4 regions of the Mesorhizobium sp. EU05-FHT14A09 genome follow, and region 2 is predicted to be linked to each of the others. Evidence: predicted binding sites of a transcription regulator. Region 2 holds the regulator's gene; each other region holds the start of a gene.
The links. Region 2 encodes LexA, which represses DNA repair genes until DNA is damaged. Its sites were predicted from a motif close to TGTTCNNNNTGTGTTCNG; they were not measured.
Positions count from the first base shown of each region.

Region 1 (5,701 bases), on a different contig from region 2:
TTCCGTCGTCTCGCAGAAGGCGACGCCGTCCGGCGCCTGGGTCGGGATGTAGGTGGTGGTATGGGCGTGCTGTTCACGGATCGCCTCGCCGGTCTGGAACCGCTCGCCAAGCTGCTGTTTCAGGATGCCGAGCACGGCGGCGATGCCGTTCTCATTGCGTTCGACCGATACGAGGTCGCTCAGAGCCATGCTTTCCTCCGCGATTGGACCATCGCGGCCCTTGTTCTCGAGTTACAGCTGCATAAGCATGTCGCGCAAAAGTGTGCAGCGGTTTTGCGACAACGATATGCGCGAAGTAAAGATCTGCTCACACGCTGTGTCTAGCGGATCGAATTTGACATTCGATCCAGTAGCAGGTCGTCAGTGGTTATTCGGTTGCGCCAGAGGAAACATCTCAATGTCCATCCCCGCCCCTTTCGTCTCCCGTATCATGGATATCGAGAAGGACTGGATCGACTACAATGGCCACCTCAACATGGCTTACTACAACGTGCTGTTCGACCGCTGCTCGGACGACGCTTTCGAACTGATGGGCATGGGACCGAACTATGCCCGCGACCGCAAGCTCACCATCTACACTGCCGAAGTACATGTCTGCTACGTGCAGGAGCTGCATCTCGACCACAAGGTGACGGCCACCTTCCAGCTTCTCGACCACGATGAGAAGCGGCTGCGCGTTTACCAGGAAATCCGCCATGTCGACGGCTGGCTGGCAGCGACCTCGGAATCGCTTTCGCTGCATGTCGATATGGCGGGACCCAAGGTCGCCCCCTTCCCGCCGGATGTGCAGGCCAAGGTCGAGACGATGCGTGAAGCCCATGCCGGCCTGCCCGTGCCGGAACGGGCAGGCCGCTCCATCGGCATCCGCCGCAAGGCCGGCTGAAGCCGCGCCGTTAACCTTAATCAATACTGAACGGGGAGAACCCGCTTGATGCCGTTGAGCGAATCGACGGCGCACCGGAAAACACGGCCTCAGGGTGAACAGAAGCCTGGAGACGGCCAGCCGAAATCTGGCCAGGCACGCACATGAAGATCGATATCGAGGCTCTGTCGGAAAAGCTGGCCGCCGACCCGCGCATCAGCGACTACGACTTCTGGCGTTCGCTGAAGAATCTCAACAATGAAATCTTCCAGATCGCAAATTCGAACGAGCCGATCCCGTTCGATATGCTGCGCTGGCGTGCCGTCATCAAGCAGGCGCGCTCCAAGCGCGGTCCGGCCTGAACCAAACCGTCAATAACGGCAACCGCAGAGCATGATTCCGAAAAAGGGAAACCGGTTTTCGGAAAAGATCATGCTTCAGCAATGAGATAGAGCGAGATGCTGATTCAACGCAGTCACATCCTGCTCCAGTGTCCTGAGTTTCTTCCTCGATCGCGAGGCCTGTGGCGCGCGACCGCTCAGGCGAGCGCCAAGGTCGACAAAAGCGCGAGCAGGAACGAGGCTGCGACCATCAGCGCATAGGCGCGCGGCAGATCGAAAAGGATCATGTGCCCGGCGATCCAGGCGGTGCCGGCCGCGCCCAGCGCGTAGAGGAAGCCGTTGCGGTGGCCATAGACCAGGTTGGCCGCCATCAATCCGCCGATGATGAGCGCACCGAAAACCACGATCACGGCAATGGCTGCCTTGTCGAAATTGTCGTCCACCGTGGTCGGGGGTTTGGAATCGAACGGTTCTTGCATGGCCTCGCCTTGAATGGTTGGCGCGGACAGACTTAACCGACCGCACCAAAGGAGCAAAGACTAAACTCGCCTGCCGCGACGATAACAAGGCGCTACTGTGGATTTCAGGAAACGCCTGCTGAAAAATTCAGCAACCTGCGGCGAACGCAGCCCGGGATCAATCGCCTCCGACGATCTCCATGAAACGAATGCGGTTGCCGAACGGATCGATCACCTCGACCTCCAGCCGGTCTTCCACCTTCTCCAGCCCAGGCTTCATGTAGCGATAATTTTTCGCTGCCAGTTCGCGCTGAAAGGCCTCGGTGCCCTTCATGTAGACGACCATGTTGCCACCCGGGCTGGCATCGCCGGAATGTTCGGACAGATGCAGCCTGAGGCCCGCGCGTGACACCTGCGTGTAGAGCGGGAAGTTGTCGCCGTAACGGTGCTCCCAGTCGACGCTGAAACCGAGGAATCCGAGATAGAACTCGTGCGCCTTGGCGACATCGAAGATCCGGACGATCGGTACGGCCTGTTCGAAAACGATATTGCCGGCCTTGCCGGGAGCGACGGTCCCCTCGCCGCGTTCGATCCGTGCCGAAAGGATGTTCCAGCTCTCGAGCCCGAACTGGCGGGCGACGATCTCCAACGCCTCGGAATGGGGGATTTCGATGTTCTTGGCGGCAAGCGCTTCGCGCATGGCTTTTGCCATCGCCTTGGAATCCAGGAATGTACGCATGATCTGCGATCCTTCTCATCAGGACGAAAAGCTTCACCGGGGCCCGCATTGCCGGTGCCTTCGTCCCATGGACAAGGACCAGACTGGATCATCGCGACGCATTCGCCATACCTTTTCAAGGTGCGGACTGCCGGCTGCGTCGAGCCGTTGCTGGACGCTATCGAGGTCGCATTGAGCCGTCAACAGGGATCAAAGCCGTCGAATCCGGGAACAGTGTGTGAACATTGCTGGCCTTTCTCGTCCGAATCACTACATTCGGAGACGAAATGGCCGGCGATCACGACATGCCCTTCTTTGACGAGGACGACGCTCCGCGTTTCGACGCCGCGCGTGCGCCTTCTTCGCAGGCTGCGCCGTCCGGCATCGCGGCCCGCGCCATGGCGGCACGCCAGGGCCACAACAACCCGCCCGAATATCTGAAGGGCCTCAACCCAGAGCAGCGGCAGGCCGTGGAAACCACGGAAGGTCCGGTGCTGGTCCTGGCCGGCGCTGGCACGGGCAAGACGCGCGTGCTCACCACCCGCATCGCCCACATCCTGGCCACCGGCCGCGCCTTCCCGAGCCAGATCCTTGCCGTCACCTTCACCAACAAGGCCGCGCGCGAGATGAAGCAGCGTATCGGCGTCCTCGTCGGCGAGGCGATCGAAGGCATGCCATGGCTGGGCACCTTCCACTCGATCGGCGTCAAGCTGTTGCGCCGCCATGCCGAACTCGCCGGCCTGCGCTCGGATTTCACCATCCTCGATACCGACGACGTCACCCGCCTCATCAAGCAGCTGATCCAGGCTGAAGGCCTCGACGACAAGCGCTGGGCGCCGCGCACCTTCGCGCAGATGGTCGACACCTGGAAGAACAAGGGCCTCGGCCCGGACGAGATTCCGGAAGGCGATGCCCGCGCCTTCGCCAATGGCTGCGGCCGCGAACTCTACCGCGCTTATCAGGATCGGCTGACCACGCTGAACGCCTGCGATTTCGGCGATCTTTTGCTGCATCCGATCCGCATCTTCCGCAGACATCATGATGTCCTGGCGGAATACCACCGTAAATTCAAATACATCCTCGTCGACGAGTACCAGGACACCAACACCGCGCAATATATGTGGCTGCGGCTCCTGGCCCAGCGGCCGAAACAGTCCAGCGCCACGCAACCGGCCGAAGCGCGCGACCGTGCGCCGGGCGACTTTTCGCCCGCCCACGAAAACACGGCCGACGGCCGCGAGCCCGATTGGGCGACTGAGCCGTCGCAAGCCCCCCGCGGAGCGCCCGCGCCATCAGGCGCGGAACAGCGCGCGAGCGAAAACAAGGTCAACATCTGCTGCGTTGGCGATGACGACCAGTCGATCTATGGCTGGCGCGGCGCCGAGGTGGACAACATCCTGCGCTTCGAGAAGGATTTTCCGGGCGCCACCGTCATTCGCCTGGAGCGCAACTACCGCTCGACCGCTCATATCCTGGGCGCAGCGGCGCATCTCATCGCGCACAATGAAGGCCGTCTCGGCAAGACGCTGTTCACCGACCGGCCGGATCCGGAAGATCCCAAGGTCAACGTGCATGCCGCCTGGGATTCGGACGAGGAAGCACGCGCCGTCGGCGAAGCGATCGAGGCCTATCAGCGAGCCCGCCACAAGCTGAACGACATGGCGATCCTGGTGCGCGCCTCCTTCCAGATGCGCTCCTTCGAAGACCGTTTCATCGAAATCGGACTCAACTACCGGGTTATCGGCGGTCCGCGCTTCTATGAGCGTCAGGAAATCCGTGACGCCATGGCCTTCATGCGCGTCGTCGCCAATTCCGGCGACGACCTCGCCTTCGAGCGCATCGTCAACGTGCCGAAACGCGGCCTGGGCGACGCCACCATCCGCCAGATCCACGACACCGCCCGTGCGCTCGGCGTGCCGATGCTGGAGGCCTCCGCCCGCCTTGCGGAAAGCGATGAGCTGAAACCCAAGCCGCGTGCGGCGCTGCGCGAAGTCGCCACCAACTTCGCCCGCTGGCAGGGCCTGATCGATTCCACGCCGCACACCGAACTCGCCGAGATGATCCTCGAGGAGAGCGGCTACACCGACATGTGGAAGAACGACCGCTCGGCGGAAGCGCCGGGGCGGCTGGAAAACCTCAAGGAGCTGATCCGCTCCATGGAGGAATATGAATCGCTGCGCGCCTTCCTCGAACATGTCGCGCTGGTGATGGACGCCGAGCAGAACGAAGGCCTCGACGCCGTCTCCATCATGACGCTGCATTCGGCCAAGGGCCTGGAATTCGAGACCGTGTTCCTGCCCGGCTGGGAGGAAGGCCTGTTCCCGCACCAGCGCGCGCTGGACGAAGGCGGCCGCTCAGGCCTCGAGGAAGAGCGTCGGCTGGCCTATGTCGGCGTGACCCGCGCCAAGAAGAACCTGCACATCTGGTTCGTCTCCAACCGCCGCATCCATGGGCTGTGGCAGTCGACCATCCCCTCGCGTTTCCTCGACGAATTGCCGGAAGCCCATGTCGAGGTGCAGGAAGGCAATGGCTCGAACTACGGCGGCTACGGCAATCCTTATGGCGGCGGCTCATTCGCTTCCGGCCGCGGCGGCTTCTCGGGCGGCCGCCAGAACCCCTATGGCGCCTCGCGCTTCGACAGCATCGGCTCACCCTCGGGCGGCCGCGCGGCGCGCGGCGATCAGGGCGGCTCGTTCTCCAACAGCTACGCCACGCCGGGCTGGCAGCGCGCCCAGCAGAACCGCACCGAGGCGACCGACCGCAACTGGGGCTCGCGCAGCGGCCACCAGGTCGAGCGCATCGGCTACGGCGAGGTCGATTCCGGCTATGGCGCCGGCCGCACCTCGGTGAAGGGCCGCACCATCGAAGGCGAGCTGGTAGCGAAATCGGTGGCCGACGCGCCTTCGGCTTTCAAGGTCGGTGATCGCGTGTTCCACCAGAAGTTTGGCAACGGCAACATCGCGGCCATCGACGGCAACAAGCTGACCATCGATTTCGACCGCGCCGGCCAGAAGAAGGTGCTGGACGGCTTCGTGAAAGCGGTCTGAGCGCCAAGCTGCGGCTGCGCTGGGCGCTTCTGTCAGTTGCCCTCTGCGAGCCGAAACAGCCGCACCGACTTCGTCGCGGCGCGACCGATGATGCCTTTCGCCTCCAGATCGAGCTGGACGGCCTTCAGCCACCAGCCTGCCTTGGCACCGCCCGGCCACAGATCGTCGGGCAGGTCCGGCAGCAGCGCCTCCTTGGCTTCCGCCACCGTCAAGCCCGTTGGATTTCCAGGCAGGACGGCAAGCAGCGCCTCGCGCATCGCCAGATATTTGACGCG
Region 1 covers NZ_JBYTDF010000004.1:46,578-52,278, forward strand. Annotated here, with positions in the region: gene AC3WTO_RS15380 (FAD-binding oxidoreductase) at 1-189, opposite strand, end outside; gene AC3WTO_RS15385 (thioesterase family protein) at 398-883, shown strand; gene AC3WTO_RS15390 (hypothetical protein) at 1,027-1,224, shown strand; gene AC3WTO_RS15395 (hypothetical protein) at 1,401-1,682, opposite strand; gene AC3WTO_RS15400 (glyoxalase superfamily protein) at 1,840-2,400, opposite strand; gene AC3WTO_RS15405 (ATP-dependent helicase) at 2,667-5,426, shown strand; gene AC3WTO_RS15410 (DUF6958 family protein) at 5,459-5,701, opposite strand, start outside.
Region 1: a site for LexA is predicted at 2,607-2,624, ahead of AC3WTO_RS15405 (ATP-dependent helicase). Genes of this name have one in related genera too.

Region 2 (5,701 bases):
ACGGCGCCCCGGCATTGCTCGCGCGTGAAGTCGCCCGTCGACTCGGATGGGGTTGGCCGTCGCTGCTCTTGCTCACGCTTGCGCTGGGTATTGCCCAGGCATGCCTGATTGATCAGTCTCTCTTCAGTCAGGATTATGTCGGATACGAGGGCTGGGCAGAATCCCGGCAGGCGGCTTTTATCCCAGCACTATCCGTCAGTGCAAATCAGGCATTCAATTTCATCATCGGCCACGTAATTTTCAGCTTCGGCGCACCGATCGCGGTTGCGGAAGCATGGCGACCCGATCGTGCCCACAGGCCCTGGCTAGGGCCTGTGGGCATAGCGATTGCCGCTATAGCTTATGCGGGTACCGCGGTGCTTATCGCCTCGGAACCAGATTCCCGCAGTGCCTCGGCGGCACAATTCACCATATCCGCTGGTCTGGCCGCCGCATGTGTTGCAGCCGCGTGGGTTGTAGGAAGAAATTCCCGACTGAAATTGGACCTGGCGAGAGATATCGCGGCGCCCGCCCCGCTTTTCGTCTTTGCGCTGACCCTCCTGCCAGCCCTCGTATTGGCGAGCGATATCTTCGGGGAAAGCTGGGATGGCTTCCTCTTCAACGTCGTTGCTACCGCTGTCATCGGCGGACTCATCTGGCAGCAAGCGCGGCGACCAGGCTGGGATACCCGCCATATCGCCGCCATTGCCCTGGCTTTTCTGGTGAGCAGAGGCGTGCTGGCATTCACCTATTTTCCGCTGGCGGGTCAGGTGGAGCCATTCGCCAAATATGCCCACAATGTCGCCATGATGCTGGCCGTGCTCATAGCCGGCTGGTTTGCATTACGCCGGTCCAAGTCAAAGCAGCCAACTTCCTGATGGGCGTGGCAGACGCATTGCGCGTCAAAACGTGACGTCGCCGGTGACCAATCGGCTACGCCCTTTTTGGCAGGACAAGATCGCCGACCGTATAGGTATGGAATTCACATTTCGAGACGGCATCCAGTTTGCGGAATTTTTCCGCGAACACGGGATCGGAGAAGAACTCCTCGACATTGCCGGCGCCCTGGATCGCTTCGACATTGACGACGGTTTCACCGTCGGTGCTCCTGGCGAGTGTGCTCCACAGAAAGCCCTTCTGGCGTTCGGCGACGTAGTGCACGACATCCTGGATGATGGCGAAAGCTTCTTCCTGCTTCCCCGGATGGGCATGGATAACGTTGACCACGAAGGTCGTCGGCTGCGGTGAGGCCGAAAAGCCTGCGGTGAGTTTGCTCATGAAAGTCTCCATCTGACGATCGCGGCTGTCTTGCCGCGGCGTCCTCTGGATATTCAGGACAAACAGGCAGATAAATATTCTCGCATTCTCATAACTAACGAAGAAAATTCCGCAATTGGACAGACTTGGAACACTCGGCATCTTCGTGCAGGTCGCGGAAGCCGGAAGCTTTATCGGCGCAGCGCAGCGACTCGGCCTCACTGCTTCCGCTGTCGGCAAAGCCGTCGCGCGCCTTGAAAACGAAATGGGTGCCCGGCTCTTTCACCGCTCCACGCGGAGCATGGCCCTTACTGAAGAGGGAAGCTTCTTCCTTGCGACATGCCGGCGCATCCAATCGGAATACGAACAGGCGCAGGTCCAGCTTTCGAGATCGCAGGTGACCCCGCGCGGGCAGCTTCGTGTTTCCCTCCCGCTCGCGGGCATGCTGTTGATGCCGACAATGTCGGCCTTCATGGAACGATATCCGGATATCAATCTCGACCTCGATTTTACCGACCGGCTCGTCGACGTCATCGAAGAGGGCTTTGATGCGGTGATCCGCACCGGAGATGTCGGGGACACGCGCCTGATGAGCCGCAAGCTCGGCACTTTCCGGCATAAGATCGTGGCAGCGCCGAAATATCTCGCCGAAAACGGCACACCCGAGACGCCGGAAGACCTCCTCAAACACCGTTGCCTTCATCATCGCTATGCGAATTCCGGGCGGCTCGAACCCTGGCCCCTCATGCGCGATGGGCGCGATGTGAAACTCGATCTTCCCGTGACCACCGTTGCGAGCACGCTGGAGCCATTGATCTACCTCGCCGAGCGATCTTTCGGCGTCACTTGCCTGCCGCCATTCGCGGTATCGACCGAACTGGCCCAGGGCAAACTTGTATCGCTGCTGACCGATTATCTTGGCGAAACCGGAACCTTCCGCATCCTGTGGCCAACAAGTCGCCACCTCTCGCCCAAGGTCCGTGTCTTCGTCGACTACATGGTCGAAAATCTGTTTGCTGATTAAGTGCGAGCGGCGCGCCTTCCTGGATTCCACGACGCGACCTCGCGGAACAAGAAGCAGCCATCCCCGCCGTTACGCTGAACAAAGGGTCAACAAATTCATTAAACTTTAAATGGTTGCGGAACACAAATGGAACAGATAGTGTTTGTTCCGGGTTTGTTTTTCTGATTCCGGTTCCGTTCCACGGAGGGTGGCGATGCTGACACGCAAGCAACACGAGCTTTTGCTCTTCATCCATGAGCGGCTGAAGGAAAGCGGGATTCCACCGTCCTTCGACGAGATGAAAGAAGCGCTCGATCTGGCGTCGAAGTCGGGCATCCACAGGCTGATCACCGCTCTGGAGGAGCGCGGCTTCATTCGCCGCCTGCCAAACCGGGCCCGTGCACTCGAGGTGCTGCGCCTCCCCGACTCGATCGCTCCTGGCCTCAATGCGGCCAAGAAGTTTTCACCGGCCGTCATCCAGGGCAGCCTGGGTCGCACGGTACCCAAGGAGCCGCAGCGCCTGCAGGCTCCCAGCAATGACGACGACGCTACCGCCGCCGTTTCCATCCCGGTCATGGGACGCATCGCGGCTGGTGTGCCGATCGACGCCATCCAACATCGAACGCATTCGATTTCCGTGCCGCCGGACATGATTTCGGGCGGCGAGCACTATGCCCTGGAAGTCAAAGGTGACTCCATGATCGAAGCCGGTATCTTCGATGGCGATACGGTCATCATCCGCAATGCCAATTCGGCCAATCCGGGCGAAATCGTCGTGGCTCTCGTCGACGAGGAAGAAGCGACGCTCAAGCGTTTTCGTCGCAAGGGTGCCTCGATCGCGCTGGAGGCTGCCAATCCCGCCTACGAGACCCGCATTTTCGGCCCAGACCGGGTCAAGGTACAAGGCAAGTTGGTCGGGTTGATCCGTCGGTATTGAAGCGCGGACCTTAGTCAATTAGCCGGCTATTTATCGTTTTTATGAACGACATCAGCGTTGACGGCAGTCCGGGAAGGTATCTTGTCCGGCCTGCCTTTGGACTTGTACGCCTTTTCCGGCCGCGGCGGTAATCCCCTCGCCTCGCGCGTAAAGCCTCGTTGCATGTGCCAGGGTCGATCCTTGGTATCGAGCGCGAACGAGATATTAGCCGGCTTATCTGCAGAGGCGTTAAACCATACTGCGGCACTGCCGACGCGGGCGAGATCCTGCTTGGTGACAACCACGACTGCGGGATCGTTGCAGGGGTCGGGGGCGGTTGCATCGTCGATGACAATAAGCGACGCAACCGCGCAGGCCGATTTGGCAGACTCGGTGCTGGCGGCCGTCACCACGACGGCACCTGACAGGTGACGGGCAAAGCACAGCCGCCGAGCGCACAGGAATGGCGTTCCGAGGGGCATATCGAGCGCATTTTCAACAGTCAGATCGACGTCACCCGAAACATCTTCGGGTAAGATTGTTGTCTCCAGATTGAGCGCCCTGCGCCAGTTGTCGAACGTAAACGGATTGGGTCGCGCCCTGCTGACCGCTATCTCGTCGCCGCCGATTGGCAGAGCCACAAGGCGCGCGTCCTCGGAGATCAGCACATCGGGTGTTTCGACATTGCCCATCGTCAGCAGACCGGCAAGCGCAAAAGGTAAGGCCAGCAACCGCAACCATGTCGTCGTCATCGCGCCGATGGCGAGCGCGGCGGTGACGAAAAGCACCGATTGCGTCGAAACCAGACCAACACCATCGACAGGCGAGCGCGCGGAAATCCAGTCGGCGATTGCCATCATGACCGTAAGTCCCTTTCCCATCGCATAAAGGAACGGTCCATCGGCGCCAAAGGGCATCGCGAGTGCGCTGAGTACGGCCGCCGGCATGACGACAAGCGAAACCACCGGCATGACGGCCAGATTGGCAAACAGGCTAAGCGGCGACACCCGCTGAAAATGCCAAACCGCGAACAGCGTTGTCGCAAGGCCGGCCACGATCGAGGTTGCGGCCATTGCGCCAACTGCGATCAAAGACTTATGCGCGAGAAAACCAACGAAAGAGCGCGCAGGCGGTGCGGCTACGGGCATCACTTCACGCCGTTGAGCCCAGGCCGCGTAGGCGCCGATCAGCGCAGCGGTCGCTGCAAACGACATCTGGAAAGACGGACCAACCACCTCATGCGGCGCGGTCAGGATGACGATCACCGCCGAGATTGCCAGATTGCGCATCGACAACGCCGCACGATCGAACAGCACCGCGATCAGCATCACCGACAACATGATGAAGCTGCGTTCTGCCGCCACCACCACGCCGGAGATCGCAAGATAGGCGGCGATCGAACAGAGAGCAGCGAAAGCGGCATACTTCTTGACCGGCCGACGCGCAGAGAAATCGGGAAACAGCGCGAACGCCCCGCGCAACAGCAGCATTATGGTGCCTGCCACCAACGCCATATGCAGGCCGGATATCGAGATGATGTGATAGATGCCCGTCCGTCGCATCGCTTCATTGACAGAATCTGGAATACCGGCGCGCACGCCGACGATCAGCGCTGCGGCGATCTCTCCTTCCGGCCCGCCGATCGAAGCACGAATGCGATCTGCAATCGTCTCGCGTGCGGTCTCGACGGCGACAGACAGCCGAGTGGCGAGCGGTGCCGTTTCCTCTCCCGGAGAGACAAGCCTGGGCTTGCCCATGAAGAAGCCGGTCGCGCCGATCCCGTCGAAATAGCTTTCGAAGGAAAAATCATAGCCGCCAGGTCGCACCGGGCCGGCGGGCGGCATCAGTCGAGCGTAGCCGGACACGATCGATCCGGCACGGATATCGGCTGGCATTGCCAGCGCTGACAGCCGTACGCGTTGGGGCTGATAGCGCAGCTTGGGCCGCTCGGTGCGTATGACGTCCAGCGTCAACCGCGTCCGCCCGGTTGCCGTTGGCTCGACGGAGATGACCCTGCCGGTCACACTGGTCGACACCTGTGCTCCCAGCGTATCGCCAGGCATGCGCCATGTCTCGACCTTGCCCGCAAGGATGCCGAGCACGAGGAGCAGTATCGCCATCGCCGCAAGGTGCACACCAGGGCGGGAGCGCGAGAGCAATGTGATGACCGCCAGAACCAGGCTGCTGGCGATCAGTTGCGGGAAGGCCGGTTCTGCATCGAGCCAAAAGTAGACCGTCGCCCCAGTTGCCAGAAAAACCGGCACGAACAGGAAGGCAACGCCACGATCGAACTCCAACGCAACCGCGCCGGCCAACAGAGCGCGCGGATCTCGACCGATCAGCTTTCGCAAGCCTGGCCAGCGGACCATCGGCCATGACGGATCGTCAGCGGGAACGGCTGTGGCTTCGGAACGCAATCTTCGCCGTTCCGCGATCAGATCGTCGAGCGCTGACGGCATTTCGATCGCCGGCGCGTCCGCCGTCACAGCAGTGGCGCCATCGGCGTCAGCCGCAGAAGACGCGAACAGAAGACGCTCGTTGATGCC
Region 2 covers NZ_JBYTDF010000002.1:159,579-165,279, forward strand. Annotated here, with positions in the region: gene AC3WTO_RS08090 (hypothetical protein) at 1-857, shown strand, start outside; gene AC3WTO_RS08095 (antibiotic biosynthesis monooxygenase) at 913-1,257, opposite strand; gene AC3WTO_RS08100 (LysR family transcriptional regulator) at 1,373-2,260, shown strand; gene lexA (transcriptional repressor LexA) at 2,454-3,176, shown strand; gene AC3WTO_RS08110 (ComEC/Rec2 family competence protein) at 3,203-5,701, opposite strand, start outside.

Region 3 (5,701 bases), 260 kb from region 2:
CGGATCGAGAGCTCGGTGACCTCGCCGATGTGCCTGCCGGCAATCTTCACCGCCAGCGCCTCCGGCTTCAGCCGATAGCCGGCGCAGGCGGGGCAGGGAGTGGCGGCCATGAAGCGCTCGATTTCCTCGCGCATCCAGGCCGATTCCGTCTCTTTCCAGCGCCGTTCGAGATTGGGGATCACGCCTTCGAAGGTCTTGGTGGTCTTGTAGGAGCGCAGGCCGTCATCATAGTTGAAGGTGACTTCACGCTCGCCGGTGCCGCGCAGGATAGCCTGCCTGGCGTCGTCCTTCAGATCCTTGAATTTGTCGCCGAGCTTGAAGTCGTAGGCCTTGCCCAGTGCTTCCAGCGTCTGCGAATAGTAGGGCGAGGTCGACTTTGCCCAAGGCGCCACCGCGCCATCGCGCAAGGTGATGTTGTCGTCCGGGACGACGAGGTTCTCGTCGATGGCACGCTGGCTGCCGAGGCCATCGCAGGTTGGGCAGGCGCCGAACGGATTGTTGAAGGAGAACAGCCGCGGCTCGATTTCCGGGATGGTGAAGCCGGAAACCGGACAGGCGAACTTTTCCGAGAAAAGAATGCGCTCGTGCGTCTCGTTCTTCGACTTGTAGGCAGATTCTTCCGCCGTCGCTGCCGCCGGCAGGGGCCGATCGGCGAATTCCGCAACCGCCAGCCCTTCAGCCAGCTTCAACGCGGTTTCCATGGAGTCGGCCAGGCGGGTGGCAAGGTCGGCACGCACGACGATACGGTCGACGATGACGTCGATATCGTGCTTGTATTTCTTGTCGAGCGCCGGAACGTCGGCGATCTCGTAGAAGGTGCCGTCGACCTTGACGCGCTGGAAGCCCTTCTTCTGGAGCTCCAGCAGTTCCTTCTTGTACTCGCCCTTGCGCCCACGCACCATCGGGGCGGTGATGTAGAGGCGCGTGCCTTCCTCCAGGGCCAGCACACGGTCGACCATCTGCGAAACCGTCTGGCTCTCAATTGGCAGGCCGGTGGCTGGCGAATAGGGAATGCCGACGCGTGCGAACAGCAGGCGCATGTAGTCGTAGATCTCGGTGACGGTACCGACCGTCGAGCGCGGATTGCGCGAGGTGGTCTTCTGCTCGATCGAGATGGCGGGCGACAGACCGTCGATCTGGTCGACGTCCGGCTTCTGCATCATCTCAAGGAACTGGCGGGCATAGGCCGAAAGACTTTCGACGTAGCGACGCTGCCCCTCGGCATAGATCGTGTCGAAGGCGAGGGACGATTTGCCCGAGCCGGACAGGCCGGTCATTACAACGAGGCTGTCTCGCGGCAGGTCCAGATCGACGTTCTTCAGATTGTGCTCGCGCGCGCCGCGAATGGAAATGTACTTATGGTCGGCCATGCCGCTCCGCCGCCTCAGCTAGCAATGTTTCGGATCGGCGACCCCAGCCGCCGTCCGTTCATATGGGTATTGTTGCCGCAAGATCGAGACTCTCGGGCGATCATGAGCGTTTAAGCGTCTTTCGCGCGGGCGAGCAAGCAAAAAAGAACAAAGGCCGAACGCGCTCCTGACAATGCGATGTCAGCAGAACGTGACGTTCCGGACCGTTCCGATCACAATTTTCGCAATCGGGCGACTGCCGGTTGACGCTGCGGAAGTGAAGGCGCAAGGTTAGCCGTCGCCTGAACCGATCGCCCCGTGGCGATCCTCGAGCCGGAAGGCGGTCTGCGAGGCGCCGCAGACCAGACGAGTGAGAGTTCGGCAGACAGCAAGAGCAACCAACAGAGGAGCGAGGCATGACCCCACCGGACAGTCCCTTCAGGCTCCAGCTGTCGTTGGAGCCACGGCGGGCATAGGTGTCAGGAAGGCTGCGCTTTCCGCGCAAACCGTGACCTGCCGATCCCCTACAATCAGAGACCACAAGTCGGGTCGTCGGCCGTGAGCCGCGAAGAACCCGAAATCCAAAGCCGGTAAAACGCTCCCGGCAAAATTGGGTAAAGCCCTAAAAAGCCCCGTCCGCATGCCAAGGCAGCGGCGGGGCTGTTCTTTTGTGGTGAGCCGCGTTTCAGCCTGCCGGCGGCAGATGCATCAGAACCCGCCGGCTATCGTCGTGGCGCGGGAAGATTGCCCGCCCCAACATCCACGATCACCGAACCGGAAATGCGCACATCCATATCGCCGACCTTGAACTGGCGGCCGGAGGCTGGATCATAGTCATCCGGCTCCGGTTGCGGGGCCGCCGGCTTGACAATGCTGTAGCCACCATTGACGCCGGGCAGCGGCTTTGCCGCCTGTTTGCCGGCGTCGCCGGCAAATCCAGACGATGTCGAAAGCAGGCCGGCTGCGAGCGCGGCGAGACACAACGGTGGCAGGCGACGAATGAGGACCATGGTGTTCAACATAGGTGTCTTCACCCGCCAGGGCCAGTGCCGTGGTGAAAGATGCGATGTGCGGTGACTTCTTACGCCGCCCGTTTGCGGGTGCCGTAAACATGGTCGACCACGCCCCATGTCCTGGCTTCCTCCGCATTCATGAAATGATCGCGATCGAGCGTGCTCTCGACTTCCTCGCGCGTGCGGCCGCAATGCTCGGCATAAAGATCGATCATCTGCCGCTTGGTCTTCAGTATGTCCTCGGCATGTCGCTGGATGTCCGAAGCCTGGCCCTGGAAGCCGCCGAGCGGCTGATGCAGCACGATCTTGCTGTTGGGAAGCGCGATGCGCCGGCCGGGGTCGCCAGCCATGAGCAGGAACGAGCCCATCGAGGCGGCAAAGCCCATGCACACGGTCGAGACCGGGCAGGAGATGTAGCGCATCGTGTCATAGATGGCGAAGCCGGAACTCACCACGCCGCCGGGTGAGTTGTTGTAGAGCGACACTTCCTTCTCGGGATTGTCCGCTTCGAGCGACAGCAGCTGCGCGCAGATGATCGCGGCCATGTTGTCCTCGATCTGGCCGTTGACGAAGATGATGCGTTCACGCAGCAGACGGGAGAAGATGTCGAAGGCGCGTTCGCCGCGGCTCGACTGTTCGATCACCATCGGCACAAGATTGGCGACACCGGACATTGTCTTGGTTCCTTCCTGTTTGCGCATGATCCCGAAAATCGGAATCGATTTTCGGAAAGGATCATGCGCCAAATCAAAGTGTTAGAGCGTCCTTTTGCGCGTCCGAATGGACGCGCGGCGCTAAGCGGCCATGCGCCATTGCGGCGCATTCGCCGCCGCGAGGGTTTTGGTGGGTTTTAGGGCATCGACGACGACGCTGCAGCGGGCACCTGAGATGCCGCAGACTGCCGTTGTCGCGGCGACGAAGCCGTCATGGACGACACGCAGATGCGTGCCGCCACCGGCGGCGCGTGTCAGTTCGAAGGTGACGACGCTGTCGAACCCTTCCGTAGCATTGGTTTTGTCGGCTTCGCGCCAGGAATAGCGCAGCAGGCGGCAAGGCTCGGCTTCCAGCACCGTGCAGTCGATGCGGCTTTGCGTGCCGAGCGAAAAGCGATGCCCGGTCTCGGCCTTGATGTCGCTGGGCATCAGCCAGGCCGCGACGATCTCCGGTTCGGTGAGCGCGCGCCATACTTTTTCGGGCGCTTCCGGCAGATCGCATTCAACAACGATGTCGTCGGGTGAGGTCATTGATCCATCTCCTTCAGCACGGTCTTCAGCCTTTCGATGCGGTCGGGCCAGAAGGCGCGGTAACGTTCGATCCAGGTAAGCAGCGGCGACAGCCCCTCTGGGGCGGCCCGGTAGAAGGCGTTGCGGCCGACGCGGCGTTCGCTCACCAGCCCGGCGCCGCGAAGGACAGCAAGATGCTGCGACACCGCCGGCTGCGACACCGGCGTGCCGGCGCGCAGCTCGGTGACGGTCATCTCCTCGTCGACCAACCGTTCGAACAGCGCGCGGCGGGTCGGGTCGGCCAGGGCCTTGAAGATCTCGGATTCGATCATGCCGAAAACATAAGTGGATACTTATTCGTTTGGCAAGGGCCTTTTCGCGCAAGGAATTGAATTGCGGCGCACAGGCTCCTTGGCAGGCGTTCCTTGACAAGGAGAGGTTGCAGGATTTAGAACAGAAATAGAACAAAAACCTTGTGGGAAAGGGCATGTCCATGGAGGCGGGCAGGCCCCCCAGCCTATATGGTGCGGCGAGAATTCTGGTTTCGGACGAGCGCGGAGAAGTGTGATGGCTGGTAGCGTCAACAAGGTCATTCTGGTGGGTAATCTGGGAGCGGATCCCGAAGTTCGCCGGCTGAACTCGGGTGAGCCGGTGGTGAACATCCGCGTCGCCACCTCAGAAAGCTGGCGCGACAAGAACTCGGGCGAGCGCAAGGAAAAGACCGAGTGGCACAACGTCGTCATCTTCAACGACCAGCTCGCCAAGGTTGCGGAGCAGTATCTGAAGAAGGGCATGAAGGTCTATGTCGAGGGGCAGTTGCAGACCCGCAAATGGCAAGACCAAGGCGGCCAGGAGCGGTACACGACCGAAGTCGTGCTGCAGAAGTTCCGCGGTGAGCTGCAGATGCTCGATGCGCGTGGCGGCCAGGGCGATGGCGGCCAGGTCGGCTATTCCGGCGGCAACCGCGACAGTTTCGGTCAATCCGGCCCGAGCGACTTCGGTGGCGGGCGCAGCTCCGGCGGCGGTGGCTTTGGTGGCGGAAACGGCAATCGCAGTGGCGGTGGCGGTGGCGGCGGTTCGCGCGAACTGGACGACGAAATTCCATTCTGATTGCTGGCGCCGGAACGCGCGGGGCCAGGGACCTGAATGGTCATCCCGGCAAGGAGCTAAGGCATGAGCGTAATGGCACGCGTGGTGGCGTTCGGCCTGCTGTTCCTTGCCATGCTGTCCTCTGCCGTTTCGGCGGCAGAGCGGCTCGACGACAAGGCGCGCATTGCCGTCGTCTCGGCGTTTCCGCCCGAATGGCTGGCGTTGCAGGCCGATCTTTCCGACCGCGCCGAACATGAAATCAACGGCGGCAAATTCATCACCGGCAAGCTTGCCGGCAAGGACGTCGTGCTGTTCCTGAGCGGCGTCAGCATGGTCAATGCGGCCATGACCACGCAAGTGGCGCTCGACCGTTTTGTCGTGACGTCCGTGGTCTTTTCGGGCATCGCCGGCGGCGTCGACCCAGCGCTCAGCATTGGCGATGTCGTCGTTGCCGATCAGTGGGGCGAATATCTGGAAGCGGTTTTCGCGCGCAAGGTCGGCGACGGTTACGAAATTCCGCCGTTCCTTCCGAAAGACCAGTTTGCCGGTTACGGCATGATCGTGCCGCGGTCGGTAACTGTCACCCGCAAGGGCGGCGAGGAAACAAAGTTCTGGTTCCCCTCCGACCCGGCCCTGCTGGAGGCCGCTCGAAAGGTCGCTGACAAGCTCGACCTGCAGGCTTGCGCTCCAGAGAACAAATGTCTCGCCAAGCCGCCCAAGATCATTGTCGGCGGCAATGGCGTTTCCGGCCAGGCTTTCGTCGACAATGCCGAGTTTCGTGACTATGTGCACAAGACCTTCGATGCCAAGGTGCTCGACATGGAAAGTGCGGCGGTCGCGCATGTGACCTACAGCAACGGCGTTCCGTTCCTGGCAGTGCGCAGCCTTTCCGATCTTGCCGGCGGCGGAGAGGGAGCCAACCAGATGGCGACCTTCATGGCACTGGCGTCGACAAATTCAGCCAGTGTCGTCAAGGCACTGCTGGCCGAGATGCCGTAAGGCGAACATCAGAATACAAGATGCCTGA
Region 3 covers NZ_JBYTDF010000002.1:423,164-428,864, reverse strand. Annotated here, with positions in the region: gene uvrA (excinuclease ABC subunit UvrA) at 1-1,370, opposite strand, end outside; gene AC3WTO_RS09495 (hypothetical protein) at 2,072-2,371, opposite strand; gene AC3WTO_RS09490 (ATP-dependent Clp protease proteolytic subunit) at 2,431-3,036, opposite strand; gene AC3WTO_RS09485 (SRPBCC family protein) at 3,157-3,606, opposite strand; gene AC3WTO_RS09480 (ArsR/SmtB family transcription factor) at 3,603-3,917, opposite strand; gene ssb (single-stranded DNA-binding protein) at 4,153-4,695, shown strand; gene AC3WTO_RS09470 (5'-methylthioadenosine/S-adenosylhomocysteine nucleosidase) at 4,759-5,673, shown strand.
Region 3: a site for LexA is predicted at 1,514-1,531, ahead of uvrA (excinuclease ABC subunit UvrA). Genes of this name have one in related genera too.

Region 4 (5,701 bases), on a different contig from region 2:
TGATCGTCATCAACGCCTGATGCAGACGAACCTTGCGTTGTGGGCCGATGCGGCGCTTGACAGGTTCAGGCTCGTCCCTTCATGTCCTGCTCATTGAAGCGTTTCGGCTTTTCGCGGAAACGCGGAGCGCCCTAACTCTTTGTTATTGTGCAATTCCGAACGCAAAACCGCCACGCACTTTTGCTGGAAATGCTCTAGATCGGAGACCCTGCATGTCCCTCAAAGTCGCTGTCCAGATGGACCATGTCTCGACCGTCAACATCGCCGGCGACACGTCCTTCGCGCTCTCGCTCGAGGCGCAGCGGCGCGGGCACACGCTGTACCACTACACGCCCGACCGGCTATCGCTGCGTGACGGCAAGGTCTTCGCCCGCATCGAGGAGATGCAGGTGCGCGATGTCAAGGGCGACCATTTCACGCTCGGCGGAGCCGTGCGCACCGATCTCTCCGAGATGGATGTCATCCTGCTGCGTCAGGACCCGCCCTTCGACATGAACTACATCACCACCACACACATTCTGGAGCGCATCCATCCGAAGACGCTGGTGGTCAACGATCCGGCCTGGGTTCGCAACAGTCCGGAGAAGATATTCGTCACCGAATTTGCTGATCTGATGCCGGAAACGCTGATCACCAAGGATCCGCAGGAAGTGGCGGCTTTCCGCAAGGAATTCGGCGACATCATCGTCAAGCCGCTTTACGGCAATGGCGGCGCCGGCATCTTCCATCTGCAGGAGGCCGACCGCAATCTGGCCTCGCTGCTGGAAATGTTCGGCCAGCTGTTCCGGGAGCCCTATATCGTCCAGCGCTATCTGAAGGATGTGCGCAAGGGCGACAAGCGCATCATCCTCATTGACGGCGAGCCAGTCGGCGCCATCAACCGCGTGCCGGCCGAATTCGAGTCGCGCTCCAACATGCATGTCGGCGGGCGGGCCGAAAAAACGGATTTGACGGCGCGCGAGCGCGAGATCTGCGCCCGCATCGGCCCGTCGCTGAAAGAACGTGGCTTCATTCTCGTCGGAATCGATGTCATCGGCGACTACATGACCGAGATCAACGTCACCTCGCCGACTGGCATCCGCGAAGTGAAGCGTTTCGGCGGTGCCGACATCGCCGCGCTGTTCTGGGGTGCGGTGGAAGCCAAGCGCGGTTAGCCTTGTTCCAGGTCACCTCGGCGCGGCAGTACAACCGGCCGCATGCGATGCAATTCCTGCGATTATTTGTTCCTGTATTGTTCTTGATCTGATCGGAAAACCATGCTTTCTTGATCCAGTGGCCGTTCCGGCCATGCGGGTTGGGTACCCGCCCTGGGGGCTCGGATGGTTTCTCGCGTTCGCACGGTGGCGTTCCAGGGCATCGAGGCCGTTCCGGTCGACGTGCAGGTGATGATCGCGCCCGGCAAGGTTGGCATGTCGATCGTCGGCTTGCCCGACAAGGCGGTGGCTGAGAGCCGCGAACGCGTCCAGGCAGCGCTTCATGCCTCCGGCCTGTCGATGCCGGCCCGCAAGGTGACCGTCAATCTGGCTCCCGCGGATCTGCCGAAGGAAGGCAGTCACTACGACCTGCCGATTGCGCTCGGCCTGATGGCCGCGCTCGGCGCAATCCCCGGCGACATGCTGGCCTCCTACGTCGTGCTGGGCGAGCTGTCGCTGGACGGCACGATCGCGGCGGTTGCCGGAGCCTTGCCGGCGGCAGTGGGTGCCAACGCCGAGGGACGCGGGCTGATCTGCCCGCATGCTTGCGGCCCCGAGGCGGCCTGGGCCGGCCCCGACATCGATATCGTGGCGCCGCGCAGCCTGATCGCCATGGCCAATCATTTTCGCGGCACGCAGGTGCTGTCGCGCCCCGAGCCCGGCGTGCATCAGAGCGCACGCAACCTGCCCGACCTCGCCGATGTCAAAGGTCAGGAGAGTGCCAAGCGCGCGCTGGAAGTCACGGCCGCGGGCGGGCACAACCTGCTGATGGTCGGCCCACCAGGTTCCGGCAAGTCGATGCTGGCACAGCGCCTGCCTTCGATCCTGCCGCCGCTGGAGCCGAAGGAGCTGCTGGAAGTCTCGATGATCGCCTCGGTCGCAGGCGAACTCGCCGGCGGCAAGTTGACCGACCGGCGGCCATTTCGAGCGCCTCATCATTCGGCTTCGATGGCGGCGATGGTTGGCGGTGGCCTGAAAGTACGCCCTGGGGAGGTATCGCTCGCCCACAACGGCGTGCTCTTCCTCGATGAATTTCCCGAGTTCTCGCCGCAGGCGCTCGATGCGCTACGCCAGCCACTGGAGACTGGCGATTGCGTGATTGCGCGCGCCAATCATCGCGTTGCCTATCCGGCGCGCTTCCAGCTGATCGCGGCGATGAATCCGTGCCGGTGCGGCATGGCCGGTGAACCCGGCTATCGCTGTCTGCGCGGCGATCGCTGCCGCACCGACTACCAGGCCCGCATCTCGGGACCGCTGCTCGATCGCATCGACCTCAGGGTTGATGTGCCGGCCGTCTCGGCCAGCGATCTGATCCGTCCGGACCGGGCGGAGGCGAGCGTGGTGGTTGCCGAGCGGGTGGCACGGGCGCGAAATATCCAGCGCCGGCGTTTCGAGACTCAGGGCATCAGCGGCGTTGCTCTCAATGCCCATTGTTCGCCGGCCATGATCGAGGTGATCGCGGCGCCGGACAAGGCGGGCCTTGCTCTGCTGAGCGAAGCCAGTGAAAAACTCGGTTTTTCGGCTCGGGCCTATCACCGTGTGCTGAAAGTTGCCCGCACGCTTGCCGATCTCGATGATTGCGAAACCGTCGGGCGGATCCATCTCGCCGAGGCGATCTCGTATCGCATGGCTCCAGAGCGTTTGTCGCATGCAGCCTGACGCTGCAGCCGGTTCCAGAAATGAGCGAGATCCGTTTTGTCGATCAAGTTGTTCATCACTACGATGTTTCTGTTGCTGGCGAATGCGAGTTCCAGCCATGCGGCAGGGGTGAGCATCGAGAAATGGCGGGGCCACACCGTTCTTCGCCTGTCCGGCCGCATCGCCGAGGGGACGGCGGACGAATTTGCGAAGCTCATCGACGCTGTCCCACCACTCCCGCATGGGGTTCCGGTTCTGTTGCTCGACAGCCCGGGAGGTCTGGTTGAGGAAGCCCTGGTGATCTCAAGATTGATGGATACCCATCCGTTCCATGTGATTGTGCCCGATGGAGCCAGATGCGCATCCGCCTGCGCATCCATCATTTTCGTGGCCGGCGGCTATCGCACCGTCGAAGAGCATGGGCTGCTCGGGCAGCATTCCTGTTCTCTTGCAGGGGTGCCCAGCCAGAAGTGCAATGACTTGCTCGGCCAACATGCCGTTGCGCATGGCGTACCGCATGGCAGCGTCGCGGCTTTTGTCACCGATGTCGCGCCGGATGACATTCTCTGGTTCAGCCGGGAGGATGCCGAAGGCTGGGGGCTAACCCGTTATCCGGGGGAAGTGCAAAGCGGATTTGTCGCGTCGGCACCCCGGGTGACCCGGGCGTTGACTGGCGAAATGCCGCCAGCGCAGGCGGCGTGGCGCCTGCAATTTCGCGAGGATGGCTACCAGGCGTTTTCGCGAACCGTGTCTGATGTCGAACGAGAAATGCAGATCGGTTTCTTCTGCACTGCCAAGCGTCCTGGCCGATTGTTCCTGTCCATGGAGGTCAATGGCCCGGTATCGACCTTGTCCGACGCCCTGGTAAAGATCCGGGTCGAAACCGATAAATTCTCCTGGGAGGATCCGGCACCGGTTGTCTGGCAGGAAGACGAGCGCGTTTCCGAAATGATCACCGAAATCCCACGGCAGCATCTTGCCGAATTTCTCCACGACGCCGATGCCCTTGCCTTCAAGGTGTCGCTTCGCAGTCCGTTCCAGCCCATGGTCGGGGAAACATATCTCGCGTCCAGCCGCTCGATCCTGGAATTTGTCGCAAACCACTGCGTCAGTGGCGACCCTCAATCCAGCAGAATGCCTCTGCAATAGCCACGGCAAAGGGTAGCGGCATCCTGCGGGCACTCTTGCGACAGCCTGTTCTGTCGAGAGAAACTGAGCTTACTGAACAGCGCCGACCAGCACCTGCTGACCTTCGCGGATCGAGACCCAGCGGCCGGTGTTGTCGATGGCTTGCCGCTTCAGGAAGCGATAGCCGCTCTGATCCCACGGCTTGACCTTGTCGGTCAGGTTGTCGAGCACGAAATCGCCCTTGTCGGTGCGAACCGTCAGCACGGCGTGGCCTTCGCCATCCGGCTTGCGAACCACCGTCACCAGCAGGTTGGCCAGCGAAACGCCCTGCCTGGCCAGCCGACGACGCTTTTCGAGCACATAGTCCTCGCAGTCACCCACACCCTTGTCCGGGTAGGCCCAGACCTCGTCCTTGCCGTAGATTTCCTGGTCGCTCAGCGGCTTGACCGCGGCGTTGACCGCAACGGTAACACGGGTCAGCTTACCCCAGAGTGCTGACGTCAGCCTGGCCGGCGCCAGATCTTTCGGGCGAACCGAGCACTCGGCTGGGCGCGTCTTGCAGAATTCGTAGTGACCGATGGGTTGGGTGGTCGGGCCGCCGGTTGCCATCGCGCTCGCGGCAAAAGCCGAAGGCGTCGTCCAGATCGCCGCGGCCAGCCCGATCGCTGCCACAGCAAACACACGCAAACCTTGCGTCGCTGGTGAGGAATTCATCGTCCCCCGCTCGCCCCTGTTATTAACGAAACGTTAATGAGGATTTACATGGCGTGTCAATTCATCCGTGCGGCGGATTCGTCGAAAGGGTTAACCGCGTCCCGACCATTGCGCTGATTGCGCAACACTCGGCGCTGGCGATTTCATCCAAAATCCGATCTGGCTGGAAAAATAGACGCGCGGCAGCCGGTTTTGTCGAACCGTCCGTGCGTCGACTGCAGCGCGCTGCTGCAGTTCACAACTGTGTGATCAGGCCTGAGCCGGCCTGGTAGCTCTCCGCTTCACCACGACCTTGTTGGTGCGGCCGTAGCTGGTGATGAAGTCGACGATGCGCGGCACGATCTCGGAACGGAAGCGCGAGCCGTTGAAGACGCCATAGTGGCCAACGGCAGGCTGCATGTAGTGCGCTTTCATGTCGGCGGGGATGTTGGCGCACAGGCGATGCGCAGCCTCCGTCTGGCCGAGACCGGAAATGTCGTCGTTCTCGCCTTCGACCGTGAACAGCGCGACATTGCGAATGGCGCCGGTGTCGACTTTGGTGCCACGATGCTTCATCTCGCCCTTCGGCAAGGCATGGCGCACGAACACCGTTTCCACGGTCTGCAGGTAGAACTCGGCGGTCAGGTCCATCACCGCCAGATATTCGTCGTAGAACTCACGATGTTTCTCGGCGCTATCGCCATCGTTCTTCACGAGGTGCATGAAGAAGTCCTTGTGGGCGATGATATGCCGGTCGAGATTCATGCTCATGAAGCCGGAAAGCTGCAGGAAGCCGGGATAGACATCACGCCCGAAGCCAGGCACCGGCCATGGCGCCTGCATGACGACGTTGTCGCGGAACCAGTCGATGCCCTTTTCCTCGGCCAGCAGATTGACCGCGGTGGGGTTGCGACGGGTGTCGATCGGACCGCCCATCAGGGTCATGGTGGACGGTGCGAAACGATCGCCGCGCGCTTCCATCAGCGCCACTGCGGCCAGCACCGGCACCGAAGGCTGGCATACCGCCATCACATGGGTGTCTGGCCCAA
Region 4 covers NZ_JBYTDF010000014.1:119,096-124,796, reverse strand. Annotated here, with positions in the region: gene AC3WTO_RS29690 (DMT family transporter) at 1-20, shown strand, start outside; gene gshB (glutathione synthase) at 213-1,154, shown strand; gene AC3WTO_RS29680 (YifB family Mg chelatase-like AAA ATPase) at 1,320-2,852, shown strand; gene AC3WTO_RS29675 (hypothetical protein) at 2,889-3,980, shown strand; gene AC3WTO_RS29670 (transglutaminase-like cysteine peptidase) at 4,050-4,673, opposite strand; gene AC3WTO_RS29665 (polyhydroxyalkanoate depolymerase) at 4,923-5,701, opposite strand, start outside.
Region 4: a site for LexA is predicted at 1,222-1,239, ahead of AC3WTO_RS29680 (YifB family Mg chelatase-like AAA ATPase). Genes of this name have one in related genera too.